DNA from 3 places in the Streptomyces sp. SAS_281 genome. Region 1 is predicted to be linked to each of the others. Evidence: riboswitches for the same ligand, from Rfam matches in the RefSeq annotation. Region 1 holds a riboswitch; each other region holds the start of a gene.

What was found. A riboswitch is a leader RNA that binds a small molecule or an ion and turns the genes downstream of it on or off. The one in region 1 is predicted to bind cyclic di-AMP.
Region 2: it holds a riboswitch for cyclic di-AMP, as region 1 does, so the genes downstream of both, ACN6LM_RS13175 (NlpC/P60 family protein) here and ACN6LM_RS27705 (transglycosylase SLT domain-containing protein) in region 1, are expected to answer to the same signal.
Region 3: it holds a riboswitch for cyclic di-AMP, as region 1 does, so the genes downstream of both, ACN6LM_RS25870 (transglycosylase family protein) here and ACN6LM_RS27705 (transglycosylase SLT domain-containing protein) in region 1, are expected to answer to the same signal.

The regions. Positions count from the first base shown of each region.
Region 1 is NZ_JBMNDO010000090.1:18,699-26,297, forward strand. It holds gene ACN6LM_RS27695 ((2,3-dihydroxybenzoyl)adenylate synthase) at 1-892, opposite strand, end outside; gene ACN6LM_RS27700 (2,3-dihydro-2,3-dihydroxybenzoate dehydrogenase) at 939-1,796, opposite strand; cyclic di-AMP (ydaO/yuaA leader) riboswitch at 2,219-2,403, shown strand; gene ACN6LM_RS27705 (transglycosylase SLT domain-containing protein) at 2,407-3,273, shown strand; gene ACN6LM_RS27710 (FG-GAP repeat protein) at 3,492-5,012, shown strand; gene ACN6LM_RS27715 (antitoxin) at 5,097-5,282, shown strand; gene ACN6LM_RS27720 (SpoIIE family protein phosphatase) at 5,423-7,599, shown strand, end outside.
Region 2 is NZ_JBMNDO010000028.1:391-7,989, forward strand. It holds gene pcrA (DNA helicase PcrA) at 1-2,133, opposite strand, end outside; cyclic di-AMP (ydaO/yuaA leader) riboswitch at 2,295-2,445, shown strand; gene ACN6LM_RS13175 (NlpC/P60 family protein) at 2,444-3,616, shown strand; gene ACN6LM_RS13180 (hypothetical protein) at 3,672-4,025, opposite strand; gene ACN6LM_RS13185 (NlpC/P60 family protein) at 4,335-5,384, shown strand; gene ACN6LM_RS13190 (GNAT family N-acetyltransferase) at 5,427-6,194, shown strand; gene ACN6LM_RS13195 (LuxR C-terminal-related transcriptional regulator) at 6,191-6,895, opposite strand; gene ACN6LM_RS13200 (PspC domain-containing protein) at 6,879-7,599, opposite strand, start outside.
Region 3 is NZ_JBMNDO010000079.1:15,664-23,262, forward strand. It holds gene ACN6LM_RS25860 (FtsB family cell division protein) at 1-260, opposite strand, end outside; gene eno (phosphopyruvate hydratase) at 353-1,633, opposite strand; gene ACN6LM_RS25870 (transglycosylase family protein) at 1,933-2,649, opposite strand; cyclic di-AMP (ydaO/yuaA leader) riboswitch at 2,654-2,821, opposite strand; gene ACN6LM_RS25875 (transglycosylase family protein) at 3,107-4,174, opposite strand; gene ACN6LM_RS25880 (cytochrome P450 family protein) at 4,281-5,627, opposite strand; gene ACN6LM_RS25885 (nucleoside triphosphate pyrophosphohydrolase) at 5,637-6,611, opposite strand; gene ACN6LM_RS25890 (SurA N-terminal domain-containing protein) at 6,645-7,301, opposite strand; gene ACN6LM_RS25895 (hypothetical protein) at 7,433-7,599, opposite strand, start outside.

The DNA of each region.
Region 1 (7,599 bases):
CGTCCGTCCACACCAGGGCGAGCGGCGGGACCATGCCCGTCATGGTGACGCGCTCCCGTTCGATGACCGGGAACGCCGTGGCCGGATCGGGGCGCGGGCAGAGGACGACGGTGCCGCCCGCGTACAGCGTGCCGAGCCAGCCGGGCGAGCTCATCGGGAAGTTGTGCGCGGCGGGCAGGACCACCAGGAAGCGGGTGTCCGCGTCGACGCCGCAGATCTCGTTGGAGCCGCGCAGCGAGTAGATGTAGTCGTCGTGCGTACGGGGGATGAGCTTGGGCACGCCCGTGGTGCCGCCGGACAGCTGGAGGAAGGCCAGGTCGTGCGGCTCGGGCCCGTCCTCCGGCTCCCCGGCCGCGTCGCACGGCACGTCGGACAGGGCGGTGTGCTCGCCCGGGTCGCCGACGACGAACACGTGCTTCAGGGTGGGCACCTGCTCCCGTACGGCGGTGGCCAGCGCGCGGTGGTCGTAGCCGGCGTGCCCGTCCGGGATGACGTAGGCGACGGCCTCGGCGAAGGAGCAGAAGTAGCCGATCTCCGTCTCGCGGTGGGCGGGCAGCGCGTACACGGGGAGCGCGCCGATGCGGAAGAGGGCGAAGACGACGACGGCGAACTCCGCGATGTTGGGCAGCTGGACGACGACCCGGTCGCCCCTGGCTATCCCGCGCGCCCGGAAGCCTGCCGCCAGCCGGGCCGCGCGCTCGTCCAGCTCCCGGTACGTCCACGCGCGGCGCTCGGGTGCGGGGTCGATCAGCGCGACGCGGTCGCCGTGGGCCTCGGCCCGTTCGCGCAGCATGCTCGTGAAGGTCTCGCCGCGCCAGTGCCCGGCCGCGCGGTAACGGGCGGCGAACTCGGCGGGCCAGGTCGGGGCGTCTTCGTACGGTGAGGCGGTCATCGTTCCAGGACTCCTGGGGGCGTTTGCGGGGTGCCGGGCGGTCGGGTCAGGCGCGCAGGGTGGCGCCGCCGTCGACGTACAGGTCGTGCAGGGTGATGTGGCGGGCCCGGTCGGACACGAGGAAGGCGACCGCCTCGGCGACGTCGGCGGGTTCGGCGATCCGGCCGAGCGGGATGCCCGTGCGGTAGCTCGCCAGGTCGCCGGCTATGACGCGCTGCGCGGCCGGCCCCTCGTCGTGGGCCTCACCGGCGGGCCACATCCCGCGCTGCATGTCGGTGAGCGTGGAGCCGGGCGAGACGGTGTTGCAGCGGACGCCCCGGGGGGCCAGCTCCAGACCGAGGCACTTGGTGAACATGACGGCCGCCGCCTTCGACGCGGCGTACGCCGCCATGGTCGTACGGGGGATGCCGGCGGCGTTGGACGCGACGGTGACGATGCTGCCCGCGCCCCGGTCCGCCATCCGGCGCCCGACGGACCGCGAGACGTGGAACACCCCGTCGGTGTTGACGGCGAACGTCGCCCGCCAGTCCTCGTCGGTCAGCTCGGTGACCGGTGAACAGCGCAGTATCCCGGCGACGTTGACCGTGATGTCGAGGGTGCCGAGCGAGTCCTCGACCTCGGCGACCAGGGCCTCGACGGCCGCCGCGTCCGTGACGTCCAGCGCCCGGGCGACGACGTCCCCGTCGTGCTCCCGGGCGAGGGCGTCGACCCCCGCCGGGGCCGCGTCGGTCGCCAGGACCCGGCAGCCGCGCGCGACGAGGGCCCGCACGACCGCCTCGCCGATGCCGCGTCCGGCTCCCGTCACGAGGGCCAGCCGGCCGGTGAGTTCCCGTTCGGCGGGGGCGGCAGGGGCGGCGGGGGCGGCGAGGGGACGGCGGGAAGAAGAGGCGGAATGCGGCGCCATGGTCCTGGGATCTCCCTGTGACGGCGAACGGGGAACGTCAACACTTAGGTAAGGCTAACCATAGGGCGATCATGCGAGCGAGGGGGCCGGAACCGGCGACTGGGCCGCCAGTGCGGAGTGCGATGCACCTTTTGTGCTGATATAGGCAAAAGGTCAATTGAGGGCGATCGGGGCGGTTTTGATGCTGTCAAATGCAGTCAAAACGGACGAACATGCACATTGTGCGTCCAGTGGGCAGCGTCACGTCGGCCGTTTCTGACGCAGGATCCGATCTCCCGGTTCCCAGTCGTGCCAAGAAATTTGACTTCCCCCGGCGCGGGCGATCATGAGCATTTCCTTTGATTGATCTTGCAAAACAATTGTGATCAGCAATTCCGGGCTTGTTCCGGCCGTCGTTTCTCGCTTACGGTCCCGTCATCAATCCGGATGGAACGCCGAATCCTGCCGCCGTCCGGGAACCCGACCACTCACGTACGGCAGGAGCGGGGGACCCAGGTTTGCCGCCGGTCCGGAATCCGGAGCGGCTAGGGGTGAAGTCGCCATGCGCGACCGGACATCTCCAGTCCGAACCCGACAGCTCACCTCGCAGGCGACGGAGAGGAAATACGCCATGCCCTTCACGGGTAAGCACCGTCGTGCCAAGTCCGCGTCCCTGACCCGCGGTTTCATCGCCGTCAGCGCGGGCGGAGCCGTTCTCGCGCTCCCCCTGATCGCGGCCGGATCGGCCTCCGCCGCCCCCGCCAAGACCGTCGTCGCCGAAAAGGCCGCGGCCCCGACTTCCGTCGCCGGCAAGGAAATTGCCGTGCGCAAGGCCGCGTCCACCACCTATTCCGTGGTGTCCGGCGATTCGCTTTACAAGATCGCCCAGGGGCATTCCCTCAGCGGCGGCTGGGAGCGGCTGTACAAGGACAACCGCGGTGCTGTCGGCAGCAACCCCGACCTCATTCACCCGGGCCTGAAGCTCACCATCGGTGCCACGTCCGCGGCCGTCGCCCCGAAGGCTGCGGAGAAGAGCGAATTCAAGGCGGAGACCGCCGAGAAGAACGGCGACACCGCCCCCCGGGCCGAGAGTGCCGACCGCGCGGACCGCTCCGAGCGCACCGTCGTCCCGGTCGCGGCCGAGAAGCCCGCCGAGACCCAGGCGGCCGTCGCGTACACCGACGACCTCGACGGCTGGATCAAGGAATCCCTCGCCATCATGGCCGAGCAGGGCATTCCCGGCAGCTACGACGGCATCTACCGCAACATCATGCGCGAGTCCTCGGGCAACCCGATGGCGATCAACAACTGGGACATCAACGCCGTCAACGGCACGCCCTCCAAGGGCCTGCTCCAGGTGATCCAGCCCACCTTCGACGCCTACCACGTGCCCGGGACGTCGATGGACATCTACGACCCGGTCGCCAACATCACGGCCGCGTGCAACTACGCCGCCGCCACGTACGGCTCGATGGACAACGTCTTCGGCGCGTACTGATCCACACCGGCCCCGTGCTCGGGGCAGGGCGTGAGCAGGGGTGGAAAGAAGCGGAAACGCTCCTTTCCACCCCTTTCGCGCGCCGTACCGCCCTGTCGCGGAAAAGCCGTACAACCCTTGTGGCGCAAGAGGTGTCGAACAGGGCGCCCGGGAAGACAGCGGGCTCTTCCCGGCACCCCCCGGACTCGCCCGGCCATCCTTGATCCAAGGAGCCATCCGTGCGTACGTACCGTTCGGCCGCCGTCCTCGCGGCCTCGATGCTCCTGCTGACGGGTGCGGCCCTCGCCGCGCCCACCGCCTGGGCCGGCACCTCCGGCGCCACGCACGCGAACGACCGCCACAGCGACTTCAACGGCGACGGCCACGAGGACGTGCTCACCGGCGCGCCCGGCGGGAGCATCGACGCCAAGCCGGGTGCCGGGTTCACGACCGTGCAGTACGGCTCCGCGCACGGCCTGGGCACCAGTCCGTCCGCCGTCTTCAGCCAGAACACCCCCGGGGTGCGCGGCGCCGCCGAGGCCGGTGACTCCTTCGGAGCGTCCCTGGCCACGGGCGACCTGAACGGCGACGGCTACGACGACGCGATCGTCGGCGTACCGGGGGAGGACATCGAGCCCGTGGGGGACGCGGGTGGCGCCGTCGTGCTGTGGGGGTCGCCGCAAGGGCTCACCGGGGCCGACAGCGACTGGCTCCAGGCCGCCGAGCCCCGCGCGTCGGCGCGATTCGGCAGCGCGCTCGCGGCGGCCCACTTCAGCCCCGACACGCCTGGCGACGAACTGGCCGTGACCGACCGGTACGACCTCATGCTCTTCCGCTACGAACCGGCCCTGCTGAAGACGGGCGCCGCGCCCCTGGCCCCCGCCCAGCGCGAGGACGTGATCCCCGCCGAACCCGGACACGAGATCGCCCCGAAGTCGCTGACCACGGGTGACTACGACGGCAACGGCCTCGACGACCTCGTCGTCTCCGGGACGAGCGCGGGCGCCGCCCGCGGGCAGGGCTGGTCCGCCTACTTCTCCGGCCAGGTGCAGGGGCTCCGCTTCGAGCGCTCCCTGCGCGGCGGCCCCGCCGTCGCCACCGGGGACATCAACAGCGACGGCTACGACGACCTGGTCACGGGTGACCCGTACCGCTCCGACGGCACCAGCGGCGACGCGCCGGAGGACGGCGTGGTCGGCGTCTACTACGGCAGTGCCGGTGACGGCCCGGTCGTCGGTGCCTCCGGCCCCGGCACCGAGCCCCTCTGGTGGTCCCAGGACTCCCTGGGCGTCCCCGGCGTCTCCGAGCAGGGCGACGGCTGGGGCACCGGCCTGTCCGTGGGCGACACCGACGGCGACGGCTGCGCGGACGTGGCCATCGGCGCGCCCGGCGAGGACGTCGGAGCACCGGGCGCGGACATGTCGCGCATCGAGTCGGGGGCCGTATGGCTGCTGCGCGGCGCGTCCGACGGTCTGACGACGGCCGGCGCACGCTCCTGGAACCAGGACTCCGGGGAGGTGCCCGGGGTGACCGAGGCGTACGACGCCTGGGGTGCCCAGGTCCGCCTGACCGACCCCGATGGCGACGGGCGCTCCGACCTGCTCGCCGCCGCTCCGGGCGAGGACGGGGGCAACGGGGTCGTCTGGGTGCTCCCCTCCGGAGCCGGCGGTGTGAGCGCCACCGGGTCGTGGACCTTCGACGGCGGATCGCTCGGCGCCCCCCGGACGAAGGCCCACCTCGGCGAGGCGATCGACCAGTAGGGCCGCCGTGCCCGCCCGTCCCGGAATGCGAGGGCGTGGCCGGGCGTGGATGCTGGAACGGTCAGCGTCTCTAGGAGGTCAGTCATGGGCATGCTCGACAAGATCAAGGACATGATCAAGGGGCATCCGGACCAGGCCCGCCAGGGAGTCGAGAAGGGCGGCGACTTCGTCGACAAGAAGACCGGCGGCAAGTACGGCGGTCAGGTCGACTCGGCCCAGCAGAAGATGAACGGCCAGCTCGGCGACCGGCCGCCGGACGAGGGCCGCTAAGCGCCCGCACGGATCGTGAGGGAGCGGTGGACACCACACCCGTGGGTGTCCACCGCTCCCGCGCGTCGCACCCCGCCGGCCGCGCGGAGCGGGCGCGCCTCCGACGTGCCGCCCCCGCCGCCCGGGGGCATCCTGACTGTGTGACCTGGCACGGCGCGGCCGCTCGGCTGCCGTTCGGCCCCGGCGACGGCCCGCCCGGGAGACCGGAGGACGGCCGGGCGCCGGACGACCTGTCCCTGGTGCTCGCCCAGTCCGTCGTGAACGCCATCGAGGCGGTCGGCGGCCGGGCCGGCGGGGTCTATCTCCCCTCCCGCACCCCCGGCCTGCTCCGGCTGGCCGTCCTCGCCGGGCTCCCCGGCCCCCTGTTCCGCCCCTGGTGGCGGATGCACGTGAACCGGCCGTTCCCCGTCGCCGAGGCGTTCCGCACCGGCAGCCCGGTCTACCTCTCCGACGCGGAGGACGCCATGCGGCGCTTCCCGCAGCTGATGGCCGGACTGCCGTTCCCCTTCGGCTCCCTGTACGTGCCGGTGCCGCGAGGACGCCGACCGGTCGGCGTCCTCGTCGTCCTGCGCGCCGCGACCGGGGACGAGCCGGTGCCCACCGCCGACCGGGACCGGCTCCAGCGCATCGCCCGCGGCCTGGGTGCCGAACTGGCCGCCCTCGCGGAGGCGGGCGTCCGGCCGGAGTGGGAGGGCGAGCCGCTCCCCGTACAGCTGCCCGCCAAGACGTCCCCGCCCGTGCGCATCGGCCGCTTCGACTGGAACCTCGCCACCGGTGCCGTCGAGGCGGACGACGACCTGGCCGCGATCCTCGGCACCGGTGTCGGCCCCTTCCCCGGCACCATCGAGGCCCTGGCCGCCCGGCTCGCACCGGAAGACGTCTACGGCCTCTGGGCGCTGGCCCGGCAGGCGGCGGACTCCGGCGGCCCCGTCGTCCGCCGGATGCGGCTGCGCGGGCCGGACGGACGCTCCCACCTGCTGGAGGTCTCCGGGCGCCGCCAGGACGACGAGGGGCCCGGCGGGCACCTGACCGGCTTCCTCGTCGACCTGGGCATCGGCCCGGTCGTCGCCGAGGCCGCCGACCGGCTGCCGCGCGGCATCTTCTCGTTCGACCGCTTCGGCCGGATCACCTACGTCAACCCGCTCGCCGAGGACATGCTCGGCCAACCCCGGGCCGCCCTGGTCGGCCGAGTGTTCTGGGAGGCGCTGCCCTGGTTCGCCAACCCGGCGTACGAGGACCACTACCGGGCCGCGATGATCTCCGACGCCCCGGTCCACTTCCTCGCCCGCCGCGACCCGCCCCCCTGGCTCTCCGTCTCCCTGTACCCGGGCCACGACGGCCTGACCGCCGTCCTCACGCCCGCCGAGAAGCCCGCCTACGCCCCGGACTCCGTCGTCACGCCCGGACTGGGGCTCGGCTCACCGGCCGACCGGTCCGCCGCCCTCTACCGGCCGGTCGCCCTCGCCATCGCGCTCACCGAGGCCGTCACCGCCCGGCAGGTCTCCCGCGTGGTCACCGAGGAGCTGCTTCCGGCCTTCGGCGGCCGGCAGCTGGCGATCTATCTGCTCAAGGAGGGCCACCTCTACCTGGAGTGGGAGACCGGCTTCCCCCAGGGATTCCTCGACCGGTTCGACGCGGTCGGCCTGGACGCCCGCATCCCCGGCGTGGAAACGCTCACCACCGGGCGCCCCATCTTCTTCGAGTCGATGCAGCGCCTGGCCGCCGCCTACCCGGGCATCCCCATGGACACCGACGTCGGCGCCCGCGCCTTCCTCCCGCTCATCGCCTCCGGGCGGCTCGTCGGCTCCTGCATCCTCGGCTTCGGCCGGCCGCGCGGCTTCAGCCCCGAGGAGCGTACGGTCCTGACCGCCCTGGCCGGCCTCATCGCCCAGGCCCTCCAGCGTGCCCAGCGCTACGACACCGAGGCCGCGCTCGCCCGCGGCCTCCAGGACGCCCTGCTGCCGCACCGGCTGCCCGCCGTCCACGGCATCGACACCCAGGGCCGCTACCTCCCCGGCACCCAGGGCATGGACGTCGGCGGCGACTGGTACGACGTGATCGAGACCCGCGGGCGCCTCGCCCTCGTCATCGGGGACGTACAGGGGCACGGCGTGGCCGCCGCCGCGACCATGGGCCAGCTCCGCAGCGCCGTACGGGCCTTCGCGCTCAGCGGCCACGACCCGCAGGAGGTCATGAGCGGCACCAACCGCCTGCTCATCGACCTGGACACCGGCCAGTTCGCGAGCTGCTGCTACATCGTGACGGACCCGGCCACCGGCCGGACGCACGCTGTGCGCGCCGGGCACCCCCAGCCCGT
Region 2 (7,599 bases), on a different contig from region 1:
CGGGATCTCCTCCAGGAACCGCGACGGCGGGTTGTACGAGGGCTGGCCCCAGGCGCTGCGCATGGCGGCCCGGGTCAGATACAGCCGCTCGCGGGCGCGGGTGATGCCGACGTACGCGAGGCGGCGCTCCTCCTCCAGCTCCTTGACCTGGCCGAGCGCCCGCATGTGCGGGAAGACGCCGTCCTCCATGCCGGTCAGGAAGACGACCGGGAATTCGAGGCCCTTCGCGGTGTGCAGGGTCATCAGCGTGATGACGCCGGAGCCGTCGGTGTCCTCGTCGGGGATCTGGTCGGAGTCCGCGACGAGCGCGACCTTCTCCAGGAACTCCGCGAGCGTGCCCGCGCCCTCCTCCTCGCCCCGGTCCTGCTCGAATTCCAGGGCGACGGCGGCGAGCTCCTGGAGGTTCTCGATGCGGGTCTCGTCCTGCGGGTCGGTGGACGCCTGGAGCTCGGCGAGATAGCCCGTACGCTCCAGGACCGCTTCCAGCACCACGGCGGGCCCGGCGCCGGACTCCACGACCGTGCGCAGCTCCTCCATCAGCGTGTTGAACCGCTTCACGGCGTTGGCGGAGCGGGCGGCCATGCCGTACGCCTCGTCCACCCGGCGCAGCGCCTGCGGGAAGGTGATCTTCTCGCGCTGCGAGAGCGCGTCGATCATGGCCTCGGCACGCTCTCCGATGCCGCGCTTGGGGACGTTGAGGATACGGCGGAGCGGGACGGTGTCCTCGGGGTTGGCGAGGACCCGCAGGTAGGCCAGGACGTCCCGGACCTCCTTGCGCTCGTAGAAGCGGACGCCGCCGACGACCTTGTAGGGCAGGCCGACGCGGATGAAGATCTCCTCGAAGACACGGGACTGCGCGTTCGTCCGGTAGAAGACGGCGACTTCGCCGGCCTTCGCGTCGCCCGCGTCGGTGAGGCGGTCGATCTCCTCGGCGACGAACTGCGCCTCGTCGTGCTCGGTGTCCGCGACGTAGCCCGTGATGCGGGCGCCGCTGCCGGCCTTGGTCCAGAGGTTCTTGGGGCGGCGGCTCTCGTTGCGCTCGATGACCGCGTTGGCGGCGGACAGGATCGTCTGGGTGGAGCGGTAGTTCTGCTCGAGAAGGATCGTCGTCGCGTCCGGGTAGTCCTCCTCGAACTGGAGGATGTTGCGGATGGTCGCGCCCCGGAAGGCGTAGATCGACTGGTCCGCGTCACCCACGACGCACAGCTCGGCGGGGGCGTTCTCGGGGCCGGCCGGGCCGACCAGCTCGCGTACCAGCGTGTACTGGGCGTGGTTGGTGTCCTGGTACTCGTCCACGAGGACGTGCCGGAAGCGGCGGCGGTAGTGCTCGGCGACGTCGGGGAACGCCTGGAGCAGGTGGACCGTCGTCATGATGATGTCGTCGAAGTCCAGCGCGTTGGCCTCGCGCAGCCGGGCCTGGTACATCGCGTACGCCTGGGCGAGCGTCTTCTCGAAGCCGTCGGACGCCTGGCCCGCGAAGGTCTCCTCGTCGATGAGCTCGTTCTTGAGGTTGGAGACCTTGGCGGTGAAGGACTTCGGCGGGTAGCGCTTCGGGTCCAGCTCCAGGTCGCGGCAGACCAGGGCCATGAGCCGCTTGGAGTCGGCCGCGTCGTAGATCGAGAACGAGGAGGTGAAGCCGAGCTTCTTCGACTCGCGGCGCAGGATGCGGACGCAGGCGCTGTGGAAGGTCATGACCCACATCGCGTTGGCCCGGGGCCCGACCAGCTGCTCGACGCGCTCCTTCATCTCGCCCGCGGCCTTGTTGGTGAAGGTGATCGCCAGGATCTGGCCGGGGTGGACGCCCCGCTCGGCCAGCAGGTGGGCGATGCGGTGGGTGAGCACCCTGGTCTTGCCGGACCCGGCGCCGGCGACGATGAGCAGGGGCGACCCGGCGTGCACGACGGCGGCGCGCTGCTCGGTGTTCAGCCCGTCGAGCAGCGCCTCCGGGTCGATGACGGGGCGGTGCGCGCCGTCGCGGTAGTACGCGTCACGGGGCGGCGGGGGCCCGTCGAACACGCCCGCGAACAGGTCCTCCGGCACCGCTTCGGGTGCGGAGTCCTCGGGGGGCGGCGGGGGCGCGTCCTCCTCCTGCTGGAGGCCGGCCAGGAAACTGTCGTCAAAGAGGCTGCTCATCGCTGTCCGAGTCTAAGGCGCCCGACTGACACCCGGCCCCGCTCCGAAAAGGTCACGGAAATGTATCGGGCATATCGAACACCAACCTTCACAGCGGCCCCATGCGTTGGCTAGCGTGCACGTTCGGACGGCCCGTACCCCCAGAGGCGACCCACGCCGAGCGGGCCGCCACGCCGAATCCGGGCCCGCCCGGAACCGGGGACCCACACGCAGTACCGGGGTGAATCGGTCCTTCCCCACCGGACCGTAGGGCAGCCTTCCGTTCCGCCCGAACCCGACAGCTAACCCGGTAGGCGGTCCACGGAAGGAGATGCCGGCCTTGGCGTCGCATCGCAAACCGCGCACCCGGGTGCGCTCCACCGTCCCCGCCGTCGGGCTGACCTCGGCCGCGCTGGCCTCGGTGACCCTGCTGTCCTCGCAGAGCGCGATGGCCGCGCCCACGCCGAAGCCGAGCATCGAGGAAGTCCAGCAGAAGGTGGACGACCTCTACCGGCAGGCCGGCAACGCGACCCAGAAGTACAACCAGGCCAAGGAGGCCACGGACAAGCAGAAGTCCAAGGTCGACACGCTGCTCGACGACGTGGCCAAGCGCACCGAGAAGCTGAACGCCGCCCGCAGGACGCTGGGCAACTACGCCGCCGCCCAGTACCGCAACGGCGGCCTCGCGCCGACCGCCACCTTCTTCCTGGCCGACGACCCGCAGTCGTTCTTCGACCAGACCCACCTCATGGACCGCATGGCCGAGCGCCAGCAGCAGGCGGTCACGGAGTTCCGTACGCAGCAGACGAAGGCGTCCGAGCAGCGCGCCACGGCCGTGGAGAGCCTGGAGACGCTGACCGAGTCGCAGGCCGCGCTGCGCACCAGCAAGCAGAACGTCCAGACGAAGCTGACCGAGGCCCGGACGCTGCTGTCGAAGCTGACCGCCGAGGAGAAGGCGCGCCTGGCGGAGCTGGAACGCAAGAAAGAGGCGGAGGCGAAGCGGAAGGCGGCGGAGCTGGCGAAGAAGCAGGCCGCCGCCAGGAAGGAGGCCGAGCGGAAGGCCGAGGAGTCGGGCGGGAGCGGTACGGAGACGGGCTCGGGTTCCACCGCCGGCACCGGCTCCGGCACCGGCACCGGCTCCGGCACCAGCGCGTCCACGAAGGCGGAGAAGGTCCTCGCGTTCGCCCGCGCCCAGATCGGCAAGCCGTACGTCTGGGGGGCGACCGGCCCCGCCTCGTACGACTGCTCGGGGCTGACGCAGGCGGCCTGGAAGGCGGCGGGCGTCGACATCCCGCGCACCACCTGGGACCAGGTGAACGTCGGCACGCGAGTCGCCACGGCCGACCTGCAACCCGGTGACCTGGTGTTCTTCTACGACGACATCAGCCACGTCGGGATCTACAAGGGCGACGGGATGATGATCCACGCGCCGAAGCCCGGGGCGAACGTGCGCGAGGAGTCGATCTACTACATGCCGATCTACGGGAGTGTCCGCCCCGCCTGACCGGGGAGGAGGGGCGGCCCGCGCGCGGGCCGGCCCTCCCGCGTACCGCCGCCGCTCAGGTCCAGAGCGTGGCGATGAAGATGTTCGCCAGGGTCAGCGCGCCGACCGCCGCGAAGAACCCCTTCTCGACCTTCTCCTCGTCCCGCTTGACGTAGACGAGCCCCAGGATCACGACCAGGAACAGCAGCTTGATCCCGATCTTGACGTTGTTCACGGGGTGGTCGTCGGCCTGGTCCAGGCCGACCAGGGCGATGCCGGTGACGAGCATGGTCAGCGCGCCGTGCAGCATGCCGGGGACGAAGCGGGCGGTGCCGGCCTTCATCGCCTTCATCTGACCGAGGAAGCCGCCGAGCAGGGCGGCGATGCCGATGATGTGCAGGGCGACGACGAAATCGATGAGTACGCGCATGGTTCCGCACCCTAGAGCCCTCCCGCCGGATCGCTCCGGGCAGGGTGGGGCCTACGGGCCGCTTGAATGATGAATGCACTTTTTGCCTGATTCTGTGACCCTTTTTCCGGTCATTCATGTTTCAAAGACGGCCATCCGGCGACAATGCCACGCCAAGAGCGGGCAATAGCAGTCATAACGACACCTTCCCGTGACCTCGGATTAGCGTCCCTTCCCGGTGGCCGCGGACCAGGACCCTCCTCGCCGGCCACCGGAGGAACCCCGCCGGTACACCCCGCCGGGCCGTCGCACGGAAGGACGCCCGCCCCCGTGGCAGCGCATCGCAAACCCAGGCAGCGCCTCACCACCGCCTCCGCGGCCCGAACCGCCGCGGCGACCCTCGCCGTCGCCGGAGCCGCGACGGCCGCCGTGCTGCCGGGAGCCGCGCACGCGGACCCCGCGCCCACCGCACGGCAGGTCAAGGCCCAGGTGGACCGGCTGTACCGGGAGGCGGAGGTCGCCACCGAGAAGTACAACGGCGCGAAGTCCGAGGCGACCGCCGCCGCCAAGTCGGTCGACGCCCTGCGCGACGAGGCCGCCCGCAGGACCGCCCGCCTCAACAGCGCCCGCGACGTGCTCGGCGCGTACGCCGCCGCGCAGTACCGCTCCGCCGGGATCGACCCCTCCGTGCAGCTGGCGCTCTCCTCCGACCCCGACCAGTACCTGCGCCGCGCCACCTACGCGGAGCAGGCCGGCGAGCGCCGGGCCGCCGAGGTGCGCTCGGTGCGCCGCCAGGTCGCGGAGATCGCCCAGGTACGCGCCGAGGCGGCCGGGAAGCTCACCGAGCTGGCCGCCCGGCAGGCCGCCCTGAAGGAGCACCGGGCGACCGTCCGCGCCAAGCTGGCCGAGGCCCGCCGTCTGCTCGCCCGCCTCACCCCGGCCGAGCGCACCGCCTACGACGCCTCCGAGACCGGGCGCGGCACCGGTCACGCGGACCGGAGCGCACCGCGCGGTGCCGTCGCCGCGCCCAACGCCCGTGCCGCCCAGGCGGTCGCCTTCGCGTACAGCGCGCTGGGCAAGCCGTACGTGTGGGGCGCGACCGGGCCCCACTCCTTCGACTGCTCCGGGCTCACCCAGGCCGCCTGGCGCGCCGCCGGGGTCTCGCTGCCCCGGACCACGTACACCCAGATCAACGCCGGGCAGCGCATCCCGCGCTCCCAGCTGGCCCCCGGGGACCTGGTGTTCTTCTACTCGGGCGTCAGCCATGTCGGCCTGTACATCGGGAACGGCCGGATGATCCACGCGCCCCGCCCCGGGGCCCCGGTCCGGGTCGCGCCCATTGACGAAATGCCCTTCGCGGGGGCCACCCGGGTGGCATAGGCTCCGGCCTCTTGTCCCCGACGCCCCGAAGGACACCCGAACATGCCGATGGACGCCGACGTCCAGACCCATGCCCGCACGCTCACGCTGCGCTCCCCGGACCATGTCCGCGTCGGGCCGTTCGTGATCCGCTACAACCCGAACTGGTCGCTGAAGTACGCCAACTACGCGATCCCGGACCAGGGCGCCGAACCGACGCCCGGTGAACTCGACGCGCTCATAGCGGCGTTCCGCGAGCGGGACCGGATGCCCCGCCTGGAGTTCCTGCCCGGCTGGGCACCCGCCGTCGAACCGGCGCTGCTCGCCGCCGGGTTCACCGTCGAGAACCGCGCCCCGATCCTCGCCTGCGCCCCCGGCGGCCTGGTGCAGCCGAAGCCGGTCGCGGACCTGGTCGTGGCCGAGCCCGCCAGCGAGGCGGAGTTCGCGGCCGCCGCGCTCGTCCAGCACCTGGGCTACGGCGGCGAGGGCGAGCCCGAGGACGGCACGGCGGAGTGGCTGCGCAACGCGGCGGCGGGCGGCGGGGTCGCCGCACTCGCGACGGTGGACGGCACCCCGGCCGGCGCGGGCGGCTGCTCGGTCCCGGTGGACGGCCTCAGCGAGCTGGCGGGTCTGGCGGTCGGCGCGGAGTTCCGCCGCCGGGGCATCGGCGCCGCGCTCTCCGCGCACCTGACCCGCACCGCGTTCGAGCGGGGCTGCCGGGTGGTGTGGCTGGAGCCGGGCGACGCCGACGTGGAGCGGATCTACGCGTCGATCGGCTACCGCCGGGTCGGCGAGAAGCTGAACATCTCGCTCGACCCGGACATGCTCTAGACCAGCCGTCGCGCCGTCGCCCAGCGGGTGAGTTCGTGGCGGTTGGAGAGCTGGAGCTTGCGGAGCACCGCCGAGACGTGGGACTCGACCGTCTTCACCGAGATGAACAGCTGCTTCGCGATCTCCTTGTACGCGTAGCCCCGGGCGATCAGCCGCAGGACCTCGCGCTCGCGCTGGGTCAGGCGGTCCAGGTCCTCGTCGACCGGGGGTGCGTCCGTGGAGGCGAAGGCGTCGAGGACGAAGCCGGCCAGGCGGGGCGAGAAGACCGCGTCGCCGTCCTGGACCCGGAAGACCGAGTCGACCAGGTCGGTGCCGGTGATCGTCTTGGTGACGTAGCCCCGGGCGCCGCCCCGGATGACGCCGATGACGTCCTCGGCGGCGTCCGACACGGAGAGCGCGAGGAAGCGCACCGGGTCCTCGGCGGCGCCCATCAGGGGCGCGCAGCGGCGGAGCACCTCGACGCCGCCGCCGCCGGGGAGGTGGACGTCGAGGAGGACGACCTCGGGGCGGGTCGCCGTGATGACGGTGACCGCCTGGTCGACGTCGGCCGCCTCGCCGACGACCTCGACGCCGGTCTCCTCGGTGCGGCCGATCTCGGCCTGTACGCCGGTGCGGAACATCCGGTGGTCGTCGACGAGCACGACTCGTACCCGGCGCTCCGGGTTCTCCCGGCCCCCGGTCGCCTCACTGGTCCCGTTCATCGCTCGTCCTCTCCATCTCAAGCTCGACCTCGGTGCCCCCGCCGGGCACCGAACGCAGCCGGGCCGTACCGCCGTTGCGCTGCATCCGGCCGATGATCGATTCTCGTACGCCCATTCTGTCCCCCGGTACGGAGTCCAGGTCGAATCCCGGGCCCCGGTCGCGCACGGAGACGAAGACCGTGCGGCCCTCGACCTCCGCGTAGACCTGGACGGCACCGCCCTCGCCACCGTACTTGGCGGCGTTGACCATCGCCTCGCGTGCGGCCTGCATCTGTGCGGCCAGCTTCTCGTCCAGCGGGCAGTCGCCGACGACGACGACCTCCAGCGGGACACCGTGCTTGTCCTCGACCTCGGCGGCCGCCCGTTTGACGGCCTCGGCCAGCGTCTCCGGCTCGTCGTCCTCGTCCTTGCCGGTGCCCTCGGGGTTGTACAGCCAGTTGCGCAGCTCGCGTTCCTGGGAGCGGGCCAGCCGGCGGACCTCGCCGGCGTCGTCGGCGTTGCGCTGGATCAGGGTGAGGGTGTGCAGCACGGAGTCGTGGACGTGGGCGGCGACCTCGGCGCGCTCCTGGGCCCGGATGCGCATGAGGCGTTCCTCGGAGAGGTCCTGGGTCAGGCGGACGAGGTAGGGGCCGGCGAGGAGGGCGATGCCGGTGAGCACGGCGATGGCGGCGGTGATGACGTTGCCGAGCTGGGCGGCGGAGCCG
Region 3 (7,599 bases), on a different contig from region 1:
TCGGTGCGCGCCTCGGCCTCCCGAGCCTGCCTGCGCTGGTCGGCGATCTCGTCGCGCTGCGACACGTACTGCCGCATCGGGTAGGCGAGGGCGACGACCAGGGAGCAGACGACCAGGGCCAGGAAGGCGGCCCGGCCGGTGAGCCGGGAGCGGCGGGCCTGACGCCGGTTCTGGGACCGGTAGACGCGGGCGGCGGTCTGCTCACCGAGCAGCCGCAGCCGGGTCGCGGTGGAGAACCGGTCCCGGTCCTTCACGGCCATGTTCCCGCCTCCCCATTACGACGTCCGTCCCCGCACACGGTACGTGACCGGGTGCGGGGACGGACGGAGGCGGGGGATACCCGCGGGGGGCGTCAGCCCTTGAAGCGCGGGAACGCCGAGCGGCCCGCGTACACCGCGGCGTCGTCGAGGATCTCCTCGATGCGCAGCAGCTGGTTGTACTTGGCGACGCGGTCCGAGCGGGCCGGGGCGCCGGTCTTGATCTGACCGCAGTTCACGGCGACCGCGAGGTCGGCGATGGTGACGTCCTCGGTCTCGCCGGAGCGGTGCGACATCATGCACTTGAAGCCGTTGCGCTGGGCCAGCTCGACGGCGTCCAGGGTCTCGGTCAGCGAACCGATCTGGTTGACCTTGACGAGCAGGGCGTTGGCGGAGCCCTCCTCGATGCCGCGGGCCAGACGCTCCGGGTTGGTGACGAAGAGGTCGTCGCCGACGATCTGGACCTTGGCGCCCAGCTTGTCGGTGATGACCTTCCAGCCGGCCCAGTCGTCCTCGTACAGCGGGTCCTCGATGGAGACCAGCGGGTACGCGGAGACGAGCTCCTCGTAGTACTCGGTCATCTCGGCGGCCGAGCGGGACTTGCCCTCGAACTCGTACGAGCCGTCCTTGTAGAACTCCGAGGCGGCGACGTCGAGCGCGAGCGCGATGTCCTTGCCCGGGGCGTAACCGGCCTCCTTGATGGCCTCGATGATGAGGTCGAGGGCGGCGCGGTTGGACTCCAGGTTCGGCGCGAAGCCGCCCTCGTCGCCGAGGCCGGTGGAGAGGCCCTTGGTCTTCAGGACCTTCTTCAGCGTGTGGTAGACCTCGGCGCCCCAGCGCAGCGCCTCGGAGAAGGACTCGGCGCCGATGGGCGCGATCATGAACTCCTGGATGTCCACGTTGGAGTCGGCGTGCGAGCCGCCGTTCAGGATGTTCATCATCGGAACGGGCAGCAGGTGCGCGTTCGGGCCGCCGAGGTAGCGGAACAGCGGGAGGTCGCTGGCCTCGGAGGCGGCGTGGGCGACGGCGAGGGAGACGCCGAGGATGGCGTTGGCGCCGAGCGAGCCCTTGTTCTCCGTGGCGTCCAGGTCGAACATCGCCTGGTCGATGAGGCGCTGCTCGGTGGCGTCGTAGCCGACGAGCTCCGGGCCGATCTGCTCGATCACGGCGAGGACGGCCTTCTCGACGCCCTTGCCCTGGTAGCGGTTGGGGTCGCCGTCACGAAGCTCAATGGCCTCGAACGCGCCGGTGGAGGCGCCGGACGGAACAGCAGCACGACCGGTGCTGCCGTCGTCGAGGCCGACCTCGACCTCGACCGTGGGGTTGCCCCGGGAGTCGAGGATTTCCCGGGCTACGACGACGTCGATGGACGGCACGAGGCATCTCCTTCTGGGATATGACGCTGGTTGTGCAGGGTCGCTTTGGCCTTGCCACAAGAGCCTAACCGGCCCGGCCGTCTGCGTCGGCCGACCGCCCGTCCCCTGGGACGAAAAAGGACCCAAGGGCAGGCATACCGGGGCGAACGGCCAAATAATTACCGGCCGGTAACTACAACAGTTGAACGATCACAGGGACCGTCCGGCACCGGAACCGGCGTGCCCCGGCCCGGCACACACGGGGGGAGAGTGCGTGCCGGGCCGGGGCGGTCCGAGCGATCAGCGAGGAGGGATCGCGGTTACTTCGTCAGGTGGAGCTGCTGGCCCGGGTAGATCAGGTCGGCGTCCTGGACGATGTCCTTGTTCAGCTTGAAGAGCTGCTCCCAGCCACCCTTGACGTGGTGGTCGGCGGCGATCCTGCTCAGCGTGTCACCGGTGACGACCTTGTACTCGCCGTCACCCTTGGCGACCTTCTTGCCGGTGGGGGTGGTGACCGTCTTCTTCGGGGCGTCCGAGCGGTCGGAGCGGTTGGTGGCCGGAGCCTCGCTGCGCTCGGCCTTCTTCGGGGCGGCCTCCTGCTTGGGGGCGGCCTCCTGCTTGGCGGCACCGGAACCGGCGTCGACGCCCGGGTCGACACCGTCGTTGGTCAGGTTGCCGGCGCCGGCGCAGGACCAGGCACCCGGGCCCTGCATGTCGAGGAGCTTCTCGGCGGTGGCGATCTGCTGGGCCTTGGTGGCCAGGTCGGCGCGGGCCGCGTACTGCGTACCGCCGGCGGCGGCCCAGCTGGACTGGGAGAACTGCAGGCCGCCGTAGTAGCCGTTGCCGGTGTTGATCGACCAGTTGCCGCCGGACTCGCACTGGGCGACGGCGTCCCACGTGGCGACGGAGGCGGCGGAGGCGTTGGTGGCGCCCATCAGCGGCACGGCGACGGCGGCACCGGCGACACCGGCGAGCGTGGCGACACGGACGGCCTTGGAGGGGCGGCGGTGCTTGTTGCCCTTGCGGTTGAGCAGCATCGAGTCTTCTCCTCACCGACGCCTGCGAGGTGAGCTGTCGGGTTCGGGCCAAGTGAGTTGCCCGGCCGCGCCCCTGGCGCGACTTCACCCCTAGCCGGTCCTGTACGTCTCCCGACGATCAGGCCCAGCGCCTACCTGGGTCCCCCGCTCCTGCCTACGGCGCTTTCGCGTCTGTTCCCTTCGACCGACGGCAGGATTCGGCGTGACGGTCGACGGGGCCCGCGGTGCGAGCGGTTACGACCGTAATCACACCCAACGGTCATATTCAAAGAAGGACATACCGGATAATCATCCCGTAAGAGCATCCCATCAACCCCTGTTTACGCAGGTCGGAGCGGATGCGGCGGGACCTCCCGGACAAGAAGCATCAGTTCACGCAAAGAGACCCATGTCTCACTCGGTCAAAAGTGGGACATGGGCCTCTTAAACCACCCAAAGCACAAGGGCCTCTAACGGCTCATCCGGCGTTCTCGGCGGCCTTGTCCGGGCCCGCGTCATCCAGGCCCAGATCGAGGTTCTGGCCGGGCAGGATGAGGTCCGGGTCGGAGCCCACCTCGCCCTTGTTCGCCTCGTACAGCCCGGGCCAGCCGCCGGGCAGGTCCTGCGCGTCGGCGATCGCCCAGAGGTTGTCGCCCGGCCGTACGGTGTACGTGCCGTCAGCCGGCCCCGCGGCGCTGTCGCGTGCGTCGCCGTCACCTCGCGAGGCGTGCCGGCCCTCGTCGCGCCCCTCGGCCGTCCCTCCGGCCTCGTCGGCGGCTGGGGCGCCCCGGTGCTTGCCGCCCTTCGCCCGCGCGTCGTCCGTCGCACTGCCGGACGGGTCCGCGGAGGGGTCGGCCGGGGGCGTGGCCGTCGGGTCGCCCGGGGCGGACGGGTCGGCGGACGGGGTGCCGGAGGGGTCGGCCGACGGGGAGGCGGACGCCTCGCCCTTGCCGCTCTCCTCGGCGCTCCGGCCCGCGTGCTTGCCGGAGCTCCTGGCGGCCTCCTTGCCCGTGGCGGCCGCGCCGGACGCCTCGCCCGAGGGGGTGGCCGACGAGCCCGAGGACGCGTCGTCCACCGGGTCGGTGCCGAGACCGGCGTCCAGGCCCGCGTCGGCGCTCCGGGCAGGCTCGTCCGCGTTCTCGTCGCCCGGGTCCACGTCCGCCTTGCCCGCGCTCTTGGTGAGCCCGGAGATCACCGCACAGCTGGGCCACGCCGTGGGGCCCTTGGCGGCCAGCACGCGCTCGGCGACCGCGATCTGCTGCGAGCGGCTGGCGAGGTCGGCGCGCTCGGCGTACGCCTCACCGCCGTACGCCTTCCACAGCTCCGGCGTGAACTGGAGACCGCCGTAGGAGCCGTTGCCGAGGTCGGCGCTCCACATCCCGCCGCTCTCGCAGTCGGCCACCCGGTCCCAGGTCCCGGTGTCCGCGGCGTGCGCGCTCGCCGCGCCGAGCAGCGGGATGGCGATGGCCGAGCCCGTGACGCCTGCGGCGACCACGATGGCGGGTGCCTGACGAGGGCGGCGGTGTCTGCCGTTCGCGGAGCCCATGGGAGATGCCTTCCGTGTGACTGACAAGCGACTGGTGAGTCGAACGGTGAACCTAGCGAAACTCGAACGTGAGTCACAAGTCGATGCAGCGCAGATCACGTGAAAGTCACAGAGTTGACAGGGTGTCACTTTCCTCGGCGCGCTCCCCCGGCGTGAACCGCACCGGCAGGGTGCGCAATCCGCGCATGATGAGCCCGCCACGCCATCGCAAATCGGCTGATTCTCCCGCAAGTCGCAGGTCGGGAAGGCGTGTCAGCAGAGTCGCGAGCGCGGCCTGTCCCTCCAGCCGGGCGAGCGGCGCTCCCAGACAGTAATGAATGCCGTGGCCGTAGCCGAGGTGTTGGTTGTCGCTCCGCGACAGGTCCAGTGTGTCCGGTCCGGCGAACCGCTCGGGGTCCCGGTCGGCCGCCGCGAGCACCACGAGCACCGGCTCGCCCTCCTTCACGCGCTGCCCTCCGATGGTCAGCGACTCGGTGGCGAACCGCCAGGTGGCGAGTTCCACCGGGCCGTCGTGGCGCAGCAGTTCCTCGATCCCCGTGGCCAGCAGTCCGGTGTCGCCCGCCGCCAGCGAGCGTTGCAGCCGCTCACGCTCGGCGGGGTGGTTCAACAGGGTGTGGACGCCGTTGCCGATCAGGTTCACGGTTGTCTCGAAACCGGCGAAGAGCAGGATGAAGGCCATCGCCGCGGCCTCGTTCTCGGTCAGGTGCTCGCCGTGGTCGCTCGCCCTGATCAGCCCCGAGATCAGATCGTCGCCCAGGTCCTCGCGCTTGCGGTGGATCAGTTCGAGCAGATAGGCCCGCATCTTCTTCACGGACCGGGCGACCCCGCCGCGCGGCCCGCCACCGTGCCGGATCATCATGCCCGCCCAGTCCCGGAAGTCGTCCTGGTCCTCACGGGGCACGCCGAGCAGGTCGCAGATCGCGTAGATGGGGAGCGGGAAGGCGAACTCGTGGATCAGGTCGGCCTCCCCCCTCTCCACGAACCCGTCGATGAGCCGGTCCGTCAGCTCCTGCACCCGGGGCGCGAACTGCGCGATGCGCCGGGGCGTGAACGCCTTGGAGACCAGGCGGCGCAGCCGGGTGTGGTCGGGCGGGTCGATGTTGAGCAGGTGCGTCATCAGCTCGGCCTTGCGCTCCCCGGGGATGCCGGTCTTCCCCTTGGCGTGCGCGGGCTCGGCGTGGTGCGCCGGGTTCTTGGACAGCCGGGAGTCGGCGAGCGCCTGCCGGGCGTCCGCGTACCGGGTGACGAGCCATGCCTCGACCCCGCTGGGCAGCGTGGTGCGGTGCACGGGACTGTGCTCGCGCAGCCAGGCGTACGCGGGGTACGGGTCGGTCGCGAACTCCCACGTGAAGAGCTCGGGCGCGGGCGGCACGGCGGCGGAAGAGGCGTGGGCGGGGCAGCCGGCGGGTACGGACGCGGCTTCGGCGGGGCGGTCGGCGGGGCTGTCGTTCACTCCCCGACGTTATCCGGTGGCCTCCGCCGTCCGGATCGCGTCCCGGTACGCGCGTCCCGCGGCGCGCAGCGCGGCCTCCGGGTCGACGCCCTCCTCCTGGGCCCGCACGGCGAGGGCGAGGAGGCGGTAGCCGATGTCGTCGCCCTCGGGGAGCGGCACGTCGAGTCCGGCGGTACGGACCCGGCTCGCGAGCTTCGCGGCGAGCGCGAGGCCGGGCTGGCCGATCGGTACCCCGTCGGTCACCGATGCACGCTGCTTCTCGATCGCCTTGGTGCGCAGCCAGTGCGCGTGGACGTCCTCCGGGGTCTCGGCGGTCTCGTCGCCGAAGACGTGGGGGTGGCGGTGGATCAGCTTCTCGATGAGCGTGCCGGCCACGTCGTCCACGGAGAACGGCTCCTCACCGCTTCCCGGAATGCCTTCCTCCGCGATGCGCGCGTGGAAGACGACCTGGAGCAGTACGTCCCCCAGCTCCTCGCGCAGCTCCTCGCGGTCGCCGTCCTCGATCGCCTCGACCAGCTCGTACGCCTCCTCGATGGCGTACTTGGCGAGGCCCTTGTGGGTCTTCTGCGAGGTCCACGGGCACTCGACGCGGATGCGGTCCATGACCTGGACGAGGTCGAGGAGCCGGGCACCCGGCAGGTCGTACGCGCCGGGCAGCAGTTCCAGATCGGGCATCCGCACCCGGCCGGAGCCGGCCAGCCGGGCCAGGCCGTCGGTGAGCGGCTGGTTGCCCGCGCCGCCGGTGAGCACGACCACGGTCCGGCCGCCCGCGCAGGCGTCCACGAGCTCCGATGCGTCGGGCACGCCCGGGGTGACGGTGACGCCGGCCTCGCTCAGATACGGCAGCTGCGGCTGCTCCGGCTCGCCGCAGCGCACCTCGTCGGCGCCGTGCAGCGCCTGCCAGGCGGGCCAGGACAGCAGTCCGGGCGCGACCCGGTGGCTGACGGTGAGCAGGACGATGCGGCCGGGGTCTTCAGCGTTCACACCACCGAATCTACCCCGGCCGTCGGAGGAGGCTCAGGCCCCGGCCTCGGCGGCCGCCTGGGCGGGCTTGGTGACCTGGGAGATCCACGGGGCCTTGTAGTCGGCCAGCTGGATCTGCTGGTTGTCCCAGGTGCCGTAGCGGGGGTTGACGTCGACGTTCAGCGCCTTGGACGCCTTGGTGAGCGCGTCGCCGATGGCCTTGGTGCCCTCGGGCGTGGACGGGTCGGCGCCGAGGGCCTGGCCGAGCTTCGTGATCTGGATCTGCTCGCGCAGGAAGGCGTCGATCTGGCCCGGGGCGAGCCAGCGCTCCTGGAGGACGGCCTGCTGGAGCCCCTTCTCGCCGTGGTACTGCGCGACGGCCGACGTGCGCATCTGCTGGATCTCCGCGCGGCTCACCGTGACGCCCGCGTCCGCCGCGGCCCGGTCGAGGACGCGGTCCAGGATCAGCCCGTGCAGCTTGGCGCGGGCGAGCTGGCCGGACTGGTCGGTGAGCTGGGCGGACTGCGGGGACGAGCCCTGCGCCTCGCGCACGTCGGCCACCTGCGCCTGCACGGTGGACACCGTGATCCGGTCACCGCCCACGACGGCCGCGGCGCCGGGGTGGGCCTGGCTGCCGCAGGCGGTGAGGAGCGGCGCTGCGGCGAGCAGCGCGGCGGAGACGGTGAGCGCGGTGCGACGGCGGCGGTGCAAAGGAGCCTCCCGAGGAGATTGTGCGGCGGTGCACAAAGCCTTGCGGTGATCGATGTTAGGGAGTGGAACCGGTCCGGGCCACTGATTCGACCAACGATTCGGGAGGAGTTGGGGATGCGGGCCGCCCGGGGTCAGGCGGTGGCTCCCGCGACGGGGACGAGTCCGGCCACGATGTCCAGGCTGTTGTTCCTGACCAGGGCGGGGAAGAAGAGGCGCAGCGCGCTGCCCGTGGACTCGTCGACCAGGTCGAAGGACTTCTTCAGGACCCGGTTCTTGATCTCGGTGCGCCTGAGCCCCT